One region of the Erwinia rhapontici genome, then DNA from elsewhere that is predicted to be linked to it. Evidence: predicted binding sites of a transcription regulator. Region 1 holds the regulator's gene; each other region holds the start of a gene.

Evidence for each region. The regulator PhoB, encoded in region 1, activates phosphate uptake and scavenging genes when phosphate is short. The targets are predictions, from matches to a motif close to CTGTCATAAAACTGNCNNAT.
Region 2: pitA (inorganic phosphate transporter PitA) is a predicted target of PhoB. The motif match lies at 2,000-2,019, and genes of this name have one in related genera.
Region 3: glpT (glycerol-3-phosphate transporter) is a predicted target of PhoB. The motif match lies at 1,716-1,735, and genes of this name have one in related genera.

The regions. Positions count from the first base shown of each region.
Region 1 covers NZ_CP085627.1:1,049,883-1,053,166, forward strand. Annotated here, with positions in the region: gene sbcD (exonuclease subunit SbcD) at 1-690, opposite strand, end outside; gene phoB (phosphate response regulator transcription factor PhoB) at 903-1,592, shown strand; gene phoR (phosphate regulon sensor histidine kinase PhoR) at 1,616-2,929, shown strand; gene LJN55_RS04925 (PstS family phosphate ABC transporter substrate-binding protein) at 2,949-3,284, shown strand, end outside.
Region 2 covers NZ_CP085627.1:277,360-280,643, reverse strand. Annotated here, with positions in the region: gene uspB (universal stress protein UspB) at 1-322, shown strand, start outside; gene pitA (inorganic phosphate transporter PitA) at 406-1,905, opposite strand; gene LJN55_RS01170 (BaiN/RdsA family NAD(P)/FAD-dependent oxidoreductase) at 2,148-3,284, shown strand, end outside.
Region 3 covers NZ_CP085627.1:4,764,563-4,767,846, forward strand. Annotated here, with positions in the region: gene metR (HTH-type transcriptional regulator MetR) at 1-896, shown strand, start outside; gene LJN55_RS21935 (YehS family protein) at 1,043-1,516, shown strand; gene glpT (glycerol-3-phosphate transporter) at 1,882-3,228, shown strand; gene glpQ (glycerophosphodiester phosphodiesterase) at 3,243-3,284, shown strand, end outside.

The DNA of each region.
Region 1 (3,284 bases):
ATGGATATGCCCCAGGGCGATATAGTCCGCAGGGGGAAAACAATCGGCGGGGAATGCATCCAGCGTGCCGATATAGATATCACGCACCGCATCGCTTTTGGTGACGCCCATCGTTGTCAGATGGCCGGTGGCAATAATGGGTAGCGGCAGGCCCAGTGCATCACGCTGTTTCAGCGCTTCCTGCCAGCACTGCTGATAGTGTTCAGTTATGGCTTCCAGCAGGCTTTGCTGCTTTTCGCGCCCTGACTGCCCGCTCTGGCTGCGCAGAATATCGCGCGGGCGCAAAAATGGAATGGCGCACAGCAGTGCTCCTGGCTGGCCATCGCGGCGATTAAGAACCAGAACCTGTTGACGAACATCGTCGCAGGCGGCGGCGATCACCCGAGTGTTCAGGCAGGCCAGCAGCTCGCGGGATTCATTCAGCATGGCGACTGAATCGTGATTGCCGCCCAGTACCACCAGTTGACAGCCGGTCTGCTGCAGATTGACCACGAAGCGGTTATACAGCTCACGTGCGTAGCTCGGCGGAGAGCCAGTATCAAAGATGTCGCCTGCCACAATAATCGCATCCGCCTGCTGTGCTTCTGCGTTAACCAGCAGCCAGTCAAGAAATGCCTGGTGCTCGGCTGCCCGGCTTTTGGTGTAGAAAAACTGGCCAAGATGCCAGTCGGCAGTATGAATGATGCGCATGGGGGTCCTTTCATGGCAGAAAGCGTGGGGAGTATTATACCTGTCCTGCATCCCGAATTATTCAGAGCAGATAAACATATTGATGAGGAGGGGATTTTATTTAATTCCATCAATGCTTTTAGGGGGTGCTTTTTTCATAAAAGTGTCATAAAACTGACGCATAATGGCGCCGCATATCCCCGTGACAACCTGTCACTGTAGCAGGAGCAATAATGGCCAAGCGCATTCTGGTGGTTGAAGATGAAGCCCCAATCCGTGAGATGTTGTGTTTCGTTCTGGAACAAAATGACTATCAACCGATCGAAGCCGAGGACTATGACAGCGCAGTAAGTATGCTCATTGAGCCGTGGCCGGATTTAATCCTGCTGGACTGGATGCTCCCGGGTGGTTCCGGCATTCAGTTTATTAAGCATCTGAAGCGTGAAGCCATGACCCGGGATATTCCGGTTATGATGCTGACCGCGCGTGGCGAAGAAGAAGATCGCGTCCGTGGCCTGGAAGTGGGTGCCGACGATTACATTACGAAACCCTTCTCACCCAAAGAGCTGGTGGCCCGTATTAAAGCGGTGATGCGCCGTATTTCACCGATGGCGGTGGAAGAGGTGATTGAAATGCAGGGGCTGAGTCTTGATCCGTCATCGCATCGCGTGATGTCTGACACGCAACCGCTGGAAATGGGGCCGACCGAATATAAATTGCTGCACTTCTTTATGACGCATCCTGAGCGTGTTTACAGCCGTGAGCAGTTGCTAAACCATGTCTGGGGAACTAACGTTTACGTCGAAGATCGTACCGTTGATGTGCACATTCGTCGCTTACGTAAGGCGCTGGAACTGACCGGGCACGATCGTATGGTGCAGACGGTTCGCGGAACAGGTTATCGTTTCTCTGCACGCTATTGATTGTTCGCGCTGGAGTCTGAACCGTGTTGGAACGCCTCTCCTGGAAGAGATTATTGTTTGAGCTGCTGCTTGCCGGTTTGCCCGCGTTACTGCTCGGGCTGCTGGTGGGTTGGCTCCCCTGGCTGCTGTTAATCTCAGTACTCTGTGTGCTGGGCTTTCATTTCAACAACTTACTTCGACTCTCTCACTGGCTGTGGGTTGACCGCAGCATGACACCTCCCAGCGGCCGTGGCAGCTGGGAACCGCTGTTTTACGGCCTGTATCAAATGCAGGCGCGTAACCGCCGCCGCCGCCGTGAACTCGGTCATCTGATCAAACGTTTTCGTAGCGGTGCAGAATCTCTGCCTGATGCGGTGGTACTGACCACCGAAGAGGGGACGATTTTTTGGTGCAACGGCCTCGCACAGCAGATGCTGGGGCTGCGCTGGCCGGAAGATAACGGGCAGAATATCCTCAATCTGCTGCGTTACCCCGAGTTTACCCGCTATCTGCGTCAGCGTGATTTTTCTCGCCCGCTTACGCTGGTGCTGAACAGCCATCGCCATCTTGAATTTCGTGTGATGCCTTACAGTGAAGGGCAATGGTTGCTGGTGGCGCGTGATGTCACCCAGATGCATCAGCTGGAAGGGGCCCGACGTAACTTCTTTGCTAATGTCAGCCATGAACTGCGTACGCCGCTCACCGTATTGCAGGGGTATCTGGAGATGATGAACGATTCCGTGCTGGAGGGCAGTCTGCGCGATAAGGCGCTGCACACCATGCAGGAGCAGACTAAACGCATGGACAGCCTGGTGAAACAGTTGCTGACCTTGTCACGCATTGAAGCTGCCCCGGCAATCGATTTGCAGGAAACCGTGGATGTGCCGATAATGCTGCGGGTGTTGCAGCGTGAAGCGGAAACGCTCAGTAACGGCCGCCATGATATTTATTTCCATACCGACCCGCATTTGCGCGTGTTTGGCAACGACGAGCAGCTGCGCAGTGCGATCTCCAATCTGGTGTATAACGCGGTTAACCATACGCCGGATGGCACGCGTATTGATATCAGCTGGCTGCGCAGCCCGCAGGGGGCACAGTTTAAGGTTAAAGATAATGGACCCGGGATTGCACCGGAACACCTGCCTCGCCTGACCGAGCGTTTCTATCGGGTTGATAAAGCGCGTTCCCGACAGACGGGCGGTAGTGGATTAGGGCTGGCTATCGTGAAGCATGCGCTCAGCCACCACAATACGCGCCTGGATATCAGCAGCACGCCCGGCGCTGAAACCTGTTTCAGCTTTCAATTGCCACCAAGGTTGATTGTCAGTGCCGAACTGGTCGAGAATGCGTTGCATTAAGTCTCACGGAACCCATGCAATGAAAATGTTAATCGCGCTGGCGCTGGTGCTGGTCAGTTCGCAGGTCCCGGCGAAGCAGGGCATGTTGGCGGGGAATCTCACCAGCGTTGGCTCGGATACGCTGGGTAACCTGATGGCGCTGTGGGGTGAGAGTTTTAATCGTCAGTATCCCGGTGTGAATGTGCAGATCCAGGCGGCCGGTTCGTCGACTGCGCCGACTGCGCTTGCCGCGGGGGCTGCTCAGCTAGGTGCGATGAGCCGCCCGATGCAGGCGGTAGAACGCCAGTTATTTGAAGACAGTTACGGTTATCAGCCGCTGGCTGTTCCGGTGGCGATGGATGCGCTGGTGGTGGTG
Region 2 (3,284 bases), 770 kb from region 1:
TGCGCTTTTCTGGGCTCTTTGTGTCGTTTGTTTGGTGAATATGGCGCGCTATTTCTCTTCACTGCGGGCGCTGTTAGTGGTGCTGCGTGGATGCGATCCGTTGCTGTATCAGTATGTAGATGGCGCTGGATTCTTTACGTCTCATGGGCAGCCGAGTAAACAGGTGCGGCTGATCGGGTATATCTGGGCACAGCGTTATCTTGATCATCACGATGATGAATTTATCCGACGCTGCGAGCGCGTTCGTGGGCAGTTTTTATTAACCAGTTCACTCTGTGGGTTGGTGTTTATCAGTCTTATTGGGCTGGCCATCTGGCATTAAAAAAGGCGCCCCTGATAAGGGGGCGCCTTCTGGATGAATCGCGCATTCTTCGGGCGGACCTTTTTCGGTCCACCCGCTGCACATCAAATCAGCTTCAGTGCCAGCCAGTACAGGCTACCGGAAAGGACAATCGAGACCGGCAGGGTGAAGACCCACGCCAGCAGGATGTTCTTAATGGTGCGCCCCTGCACGCCGCCGCCGTCAACCAGCATCGTACCGGCAACGGAAGAGGAGAGGACGTGGGTGGTTGAAACCGGCATCCCGGTATAACTTGCCACACCGATTGAGACGGCTGCCGTCATCTGAGCAGACATCCCCTGTGCGTAAGTCATGCCTTTTTTACCGATTTTCTCACCGATAGTGGTGGCAACACGACGCCAGCCAACCATGGTACCCAGTGACAGTGCCAACGCGACGGCCAGGATAATCCACACCGGAGCATACTCAATGGTGTTGAGCAGGTCGCCCTTCAGCTTGTTGAGGAAGCGTTTGTCGTCAGGCTTGGTTTCCGGCAGCTTGGCGGCTTTCTCTGCGGTGTCTGAGATACACATCAGCAGGCGACGCAGCTGGCCGCGCTGTTCCACGCTTAACGCATCATAGCTGGAGAGGTTGTTCAGCAGACCCTGAGCACGCTGGATGGCAGGCAAAGCACGCGCCGCATCACAATGGAACTCATGAGGACCTGTTGGCACCTCTTCCGGCGTTGGCAACGCAGGCGGTGACATCTCGATGATATGCTTCAGCGAGGTGGCATGCTGCTGGTAATACTGTTCCAGATGGTTGACCGCATCGCGGGTGCGAGTGATGTCATAACCGCTGGAGTTCATATTGACCACAAAGCCTGCCGGTGCAACGCCAATCAGTACCAGCATAATCAGGCCGATACCTTTCTGGCCGTCGTTTGCGCCGTGCGAATAGCTGACGCCAATCGCCGAGACAATCAACGCGATACGGGTCCAGAACGGTGGCTTTTTCTTGCCATCGATCTTTTCACGCTCGGCTGGAGTCATATGAATCCGCTGACGTTTTTTATTCCCACTCCAGAAGCGGCGCAGGATAAACACCAATCCACCGGCAATCACTAAGCCGACAATCGGTGAAATAATCAACGACATAAAGATACCGATCATTTTGGGAATGTTCAGCGCATCCACCACCGAGGTGCCAGTCAGCAACGCGTTGGTCAGGCCGATACCAATGATGGCACCAATCAGAGTATGAGAGCTGGAAGCCGGTAACCCGAAGTACCAGGTGCCGAGATTCCATATAATAGCGGCAAGCAACATGGAAAAGACCATGGCCAGCCCGTGAGCCGATCCCACATTCAATAGCAGATCGGTGGGTAGCAGATGGACGATAGCGTAAGCCACGCTTAAGCCGCCCAACAGTACACCAAAGAAGTTGAACACCCCTGCCATGACAACCGCTAACTGCGAGCGCATTGCACGGGTATAGATCACGGTAGCGACTGCATTGGCCGTGTCATGGAAGCCATTGATTGCTTCGTAGATCAAGACAAACAACAGAGCGAGTACCAGTAACAGGCCGGTATGAAAATCAAGACCAGCAAACAGATGTAGCATAAGCGTTACGCCATTTTGGAGGACATGAACGCGGCGCATTATCAGCGACAAACCGCACCCGGGGAAAGGGAAATATAGACTTTTTTTGACAGTAACGTGTCAATGTGATGACAGTTACGGGTGAAAAGACTAAAAAATCATAAAGTTACAAAATGTTTCAACCCCGATTGGGGCCTGAAGCTGGTATCCCCGCCCCCAACTCACTACAATCAGCGTTTTTGAGAGTCGGCGCGGAGTGTGTGGTGGAAAAGTTTGACGTTATCGTAGTAGGCGCAGGCGCAGCGGGTCTGTTTTGTGCAGCCCAGGCGGGGCAAAAAGGGCTGCGGGTGCTGCTGATTGATAATGGCAAAAAAGCCGGGCGTAAAATCCTGATGTCGGGCGGCGGACGCTGTAATTTCACCAACCTTTACACCGAACCTGCGGCTTACCTGTCGCATAACCCGCATTTTTGTAAATCTGCGCTGGCGCGTTATACCCAGTGGGATTTTATCGATCTTATTAACCGTCACGGTATTGCCTGGCATGAGAAAACCCTGGGGCAGTTGTTCTGTGACGACTCTGCCCAGCAGGTGGTTGACCTGCTGCTGAAAGAGTGTGAGAACGGGCAGGTCACATTACGCTTGCGCAGTGAGGTGGTGTCCGTCACGCGTGACGACAGCGGCTACACGCTGCAACTGAACGGCACAGAGGTACAGGCAGAGAAACTGGTGATCGCCAGCGGTGGATTATCGATGCCGGGGCTGGGTGCGTCGCCGTTCGGCTATAAAATGGCTGAACAGTTTGGCCTGAAGGTGTTTCCCACCCGCGCCGGGCTGGTGCCGTTTACCCTGCATAAACCGCTGCTGGAACAGCTTCAGACACTATCCGGCGTCTCGGTGCCATCGGTACTCACCGCCGAAGACGGTACGGTATTTAAAGAAGCGCTGCTGTTTACCCATCGTGGCCTGTCTGGCCCGGCGGTCCTGCAACTCTCCAGCTACTGGCTACCGGGTGAATTTGTCACCGTTAACCTTTCCCCAGGCCAGGATATTGACGCGTTTATTAATGATGAGCGTAACAGTCATCCTAATCAGAGCCTGAAAAACACCCTGGCAAAACTGCTGCCGAAACGTCTGGTTGAGTGCCTGCAACTGCTGGGGACCGTACCGGAGTGCACGCTGAAGCAGCTGAACAGCCGTCAGCAGGCCGATCTGGCGACTGCGCTGCACCAGTGGCGCGTGCAGCCTAACGGCACCGAAGGCTACCGCACCGCCGAAGTCACGCTGGGCGGCGTCGATACCACTCAGCTGTCATCGAAAACGATGGAAGCGCGTGATGTACCGGGGCTCTATTTTATCGGTGAAGTGGTGGATGTGACCGGCTGGCTGGGAGGCTATAAC
Region 3 (3,284 bases), 1.3 Mb from region 1:
CGACAGGTTCACTGGCGGCGGCGGCGGCCCAGCTTCATCAAACGCAGTCAGCGTTATCTCATCAGTTCAGCGACCTGGAGCAACGTCTGGGGTTCCGGCTGTTTGTACGTAAAAGCCAGCCGCTGCGTTTCACGCCACAGGGAGAAATTTTGCTGCAACTGGCGGAACAGGTGCTGCCGCAAATCCAGCAGGCATTGCAGGCCTGCCATGAACCGCACCAGACCACATTGCGCATCGCTATTGAATGCCACAGTTGTATTCAGTGGCTGACCCCGGCGCTGAACAATTTCCGCAAGAGCTGGCCGCAGGTGGTGATGGATTTCAAATCGGGGATGACATTTGACCCGCAGCCCGCCCTGCAACAGGGAGAGCTGGATGTGGTACTGACCTCCGATATTCTGCCGCGCAGTGGGCTGTTTTATTCACCTATGTTTGATTTCGAAGTCCGCCTGGTGCTGGCACCGGATCATCCCCTGGCGCAAAAGGCGCATATTTCACCGGAAGACCTGGCCAGTGAGGTGCTGATGATTTATCCGGTTCAGCGCCAACGCCTGGATATCTGGCGTCATTTCTTACAGCCGGCCGATGTCAGCCCAACGTTGAAAAGCGTAGACAACACGCTACTGCTGATTCAGATGGTGTCTGCACAGATGGGGATTGCTGCGCTGCCACACTGGGTAGTGGAGAGTTTTGAGCATCAGGGACTGGTGGTAACGAAAACGCTGGGAGAGGGCCTTTGGAGCCGCCTGTATGCGGCAGTGCGCGACGGTGAACAGCGTCAGCCTGTGATCGAAGCCTTTATTCGTTCCGCCCGCCAGCACGCCTGCGATCATCTGCCTCGGGTTCGTGATGCATCCCGTCCTGGCGTGCCACATCCTTCCATCAGCCATCCTTAGCATGCACGGCAGCCAGTCGACTACTGGCGTTACACGCTGACCCGCGCTCGTGACTCAGGGCAGCGCACGCCGCTAACGCAGATGCACCCTGAGGGACGACGAGTTATACTGCACTCACTGCAATTGTTTCACTACAGAGAGTCCCTATGACCAATAACGATGTCCTGCGCAGCGTGCGTTACATGCTGAATTTAAGCGATGCTAAAGTTGTGAGCATTCTGGCGCTGGCAGAGAGCGAAGTAACAGAAGCCGAAGTGCACAGCTTCCTGAAAAAAGAGGATGAAGCCGGCTATCGCCCCTGCCCTGATGTCATCATGGGTTACTTTCTGAATGGTTTGATTTTTGAACGCCGTGGCAAAAGTGAAGACGCACCTGCGCCTTCTATCGAACGCAAGATGACCAATAACATCCTGATGAAGAAGCTGCGTGTTGCCTTCGACCTGAAAACCACCGACATTCTGGAACTACTGAAAAGTGCCGATTTTGCGGTAGGACAGTCAGAAATTGGGGCGATCTTCCGTAAACCTGGGCATAAAAATTACCGCGAATGCGGCGATCAAATTCTGCGTAACTTCCTCAAAGGCCTGACGATGAAAATCCGTCCGGTGAAGAAAGCCTAAGCGATTGACTGACTGATTAACGCCATCTGCTGGCGTTAATCTTTGTTCTTCTGCCAGATTAAAACCTTCCTTTTAGAACAAAATCACTCACCAAACGAAACCCACAGCCTTTATCTGGGTTTGCATATGTGACTATCCTCACACTTTATAGTTTCATTATGAAAATAAAACACCGATTTGTGATGTAGATATAGCCATCTCGTCATAAAACTGTAACATTTGCGCCATTCTTCACAGTCAGTTGTTCTGATTACGACTACGCTATGCGCGAAATGGAACATTTATTCCTGTTTTAACAGGATCCTGTTCCTCTACTCTGCGCATTCGAAGCCGGATGTCAGTCTTTCGAGCCATGGGAGGCCAAAATGTTACGTTTTTTCAAACCTGCTGCACATCAGCCCCGCGTTGATGACAGCCGCGTTGACCCGTTATACCGCAAGCTACGCTGGCAGATCTTTCTGGGGATATTCTTCGGTTATGCTGCCTACTACCTGGTGCGTAAGAACTTTGCCCTCGCGATGCCCTACCTGGTTGAACAGGGTTTCTCACGTGGTGACCTCGGCTTTGCGCTCTCCGGCATCTCTATCGCCTACGGTTTCTCAAAATTCATTATGGGGTCGGTCTCTGACCGCTCCAACCCGCGCGTCTTCTTACCTGCTGGCCTGATACTTGCCGCGGCAGTCATGTTGTTTATGGGCTTTGTCCCCTGGGCAACGTCCAGCATCATGGTGATGTTTGTACTGCTGTTCCTGTGTGGATGGTTCCAGGGGATGGGCTGGCCGCCGTGCGGTCGTACAATGGTGCACTGGTGGTCACAGAAAGAGCGCGGCGGCATTGTTTCCGTCTGGAACTGTGCGCATAACGTCGGTGGTGGTATCCCTCCACTGCTGTTCCTGCTCGGTATGGCCTGGTTTAACGACTGGAAAGCGGCGCTGTATATGCCTGCTTTTGGTGCCATTGTTATCGCCATCATTGCTTTTGCGCTGATGCGTGATACCCCGCAGTCTTGCGGCCTGCCGCCGATTGAGGAGTACAAAAACGACTATCCACCGAACTATGATGAGAAACATGAAGATGAGCTAACGGCTAAGCAGATCTTTATGCAGTACATCCTGCCGAACAAACTGCTGTGGTATATCGCGCTGGCTAACGTGTTTGTTTACCTGCTGCGTTACGGCATCCTCGACTGGTCACCGACCTACCTGAAAGAAGTGAAACACTTCACGCTGGATAAATCATCGTGGGCTTACTTCTTCTACGAGTACGCCGGTATCCCGGGTACGCTGCTGTGCGGCTGGATGTCGGATAAAGTCTTTAAAGGTAACCGTGGTGCAACAGGCGTGTTCTTTATGGTGTTGGTGACCATTGCCACCGTTGTGTACTGGATGAACCCGGCCGGTAATCCTGGTGTGGATATGGCCTGTATGATGATTATTGGCTTCCTGATTTATGGCCCGGTGATGCTGATTGGTCTGCATGCCCTGGAGCTGGCACCGAAGAAAGCGGCGGGTACCGCAGCAGGCTTTACCGGTCTGTTTGGCTACCTCGGTGGGTCCGTTGCCGCCAGTGCTATCGTCGGCTATACCGTTGATTACTTCGGCTGGGATGGCGGCTTTATCATTATGATCGGCGGCTGTGTGCTGGCGGTGATCCTGCTGACGATGACGATGTTCAGCGAGAAGAAACACAAACAGGGCCTGAACTCACTCTGATTGAAGGGAACATTATGTTGAAAAACGTTATCGCTACCTTACTTCTCACCACCTCT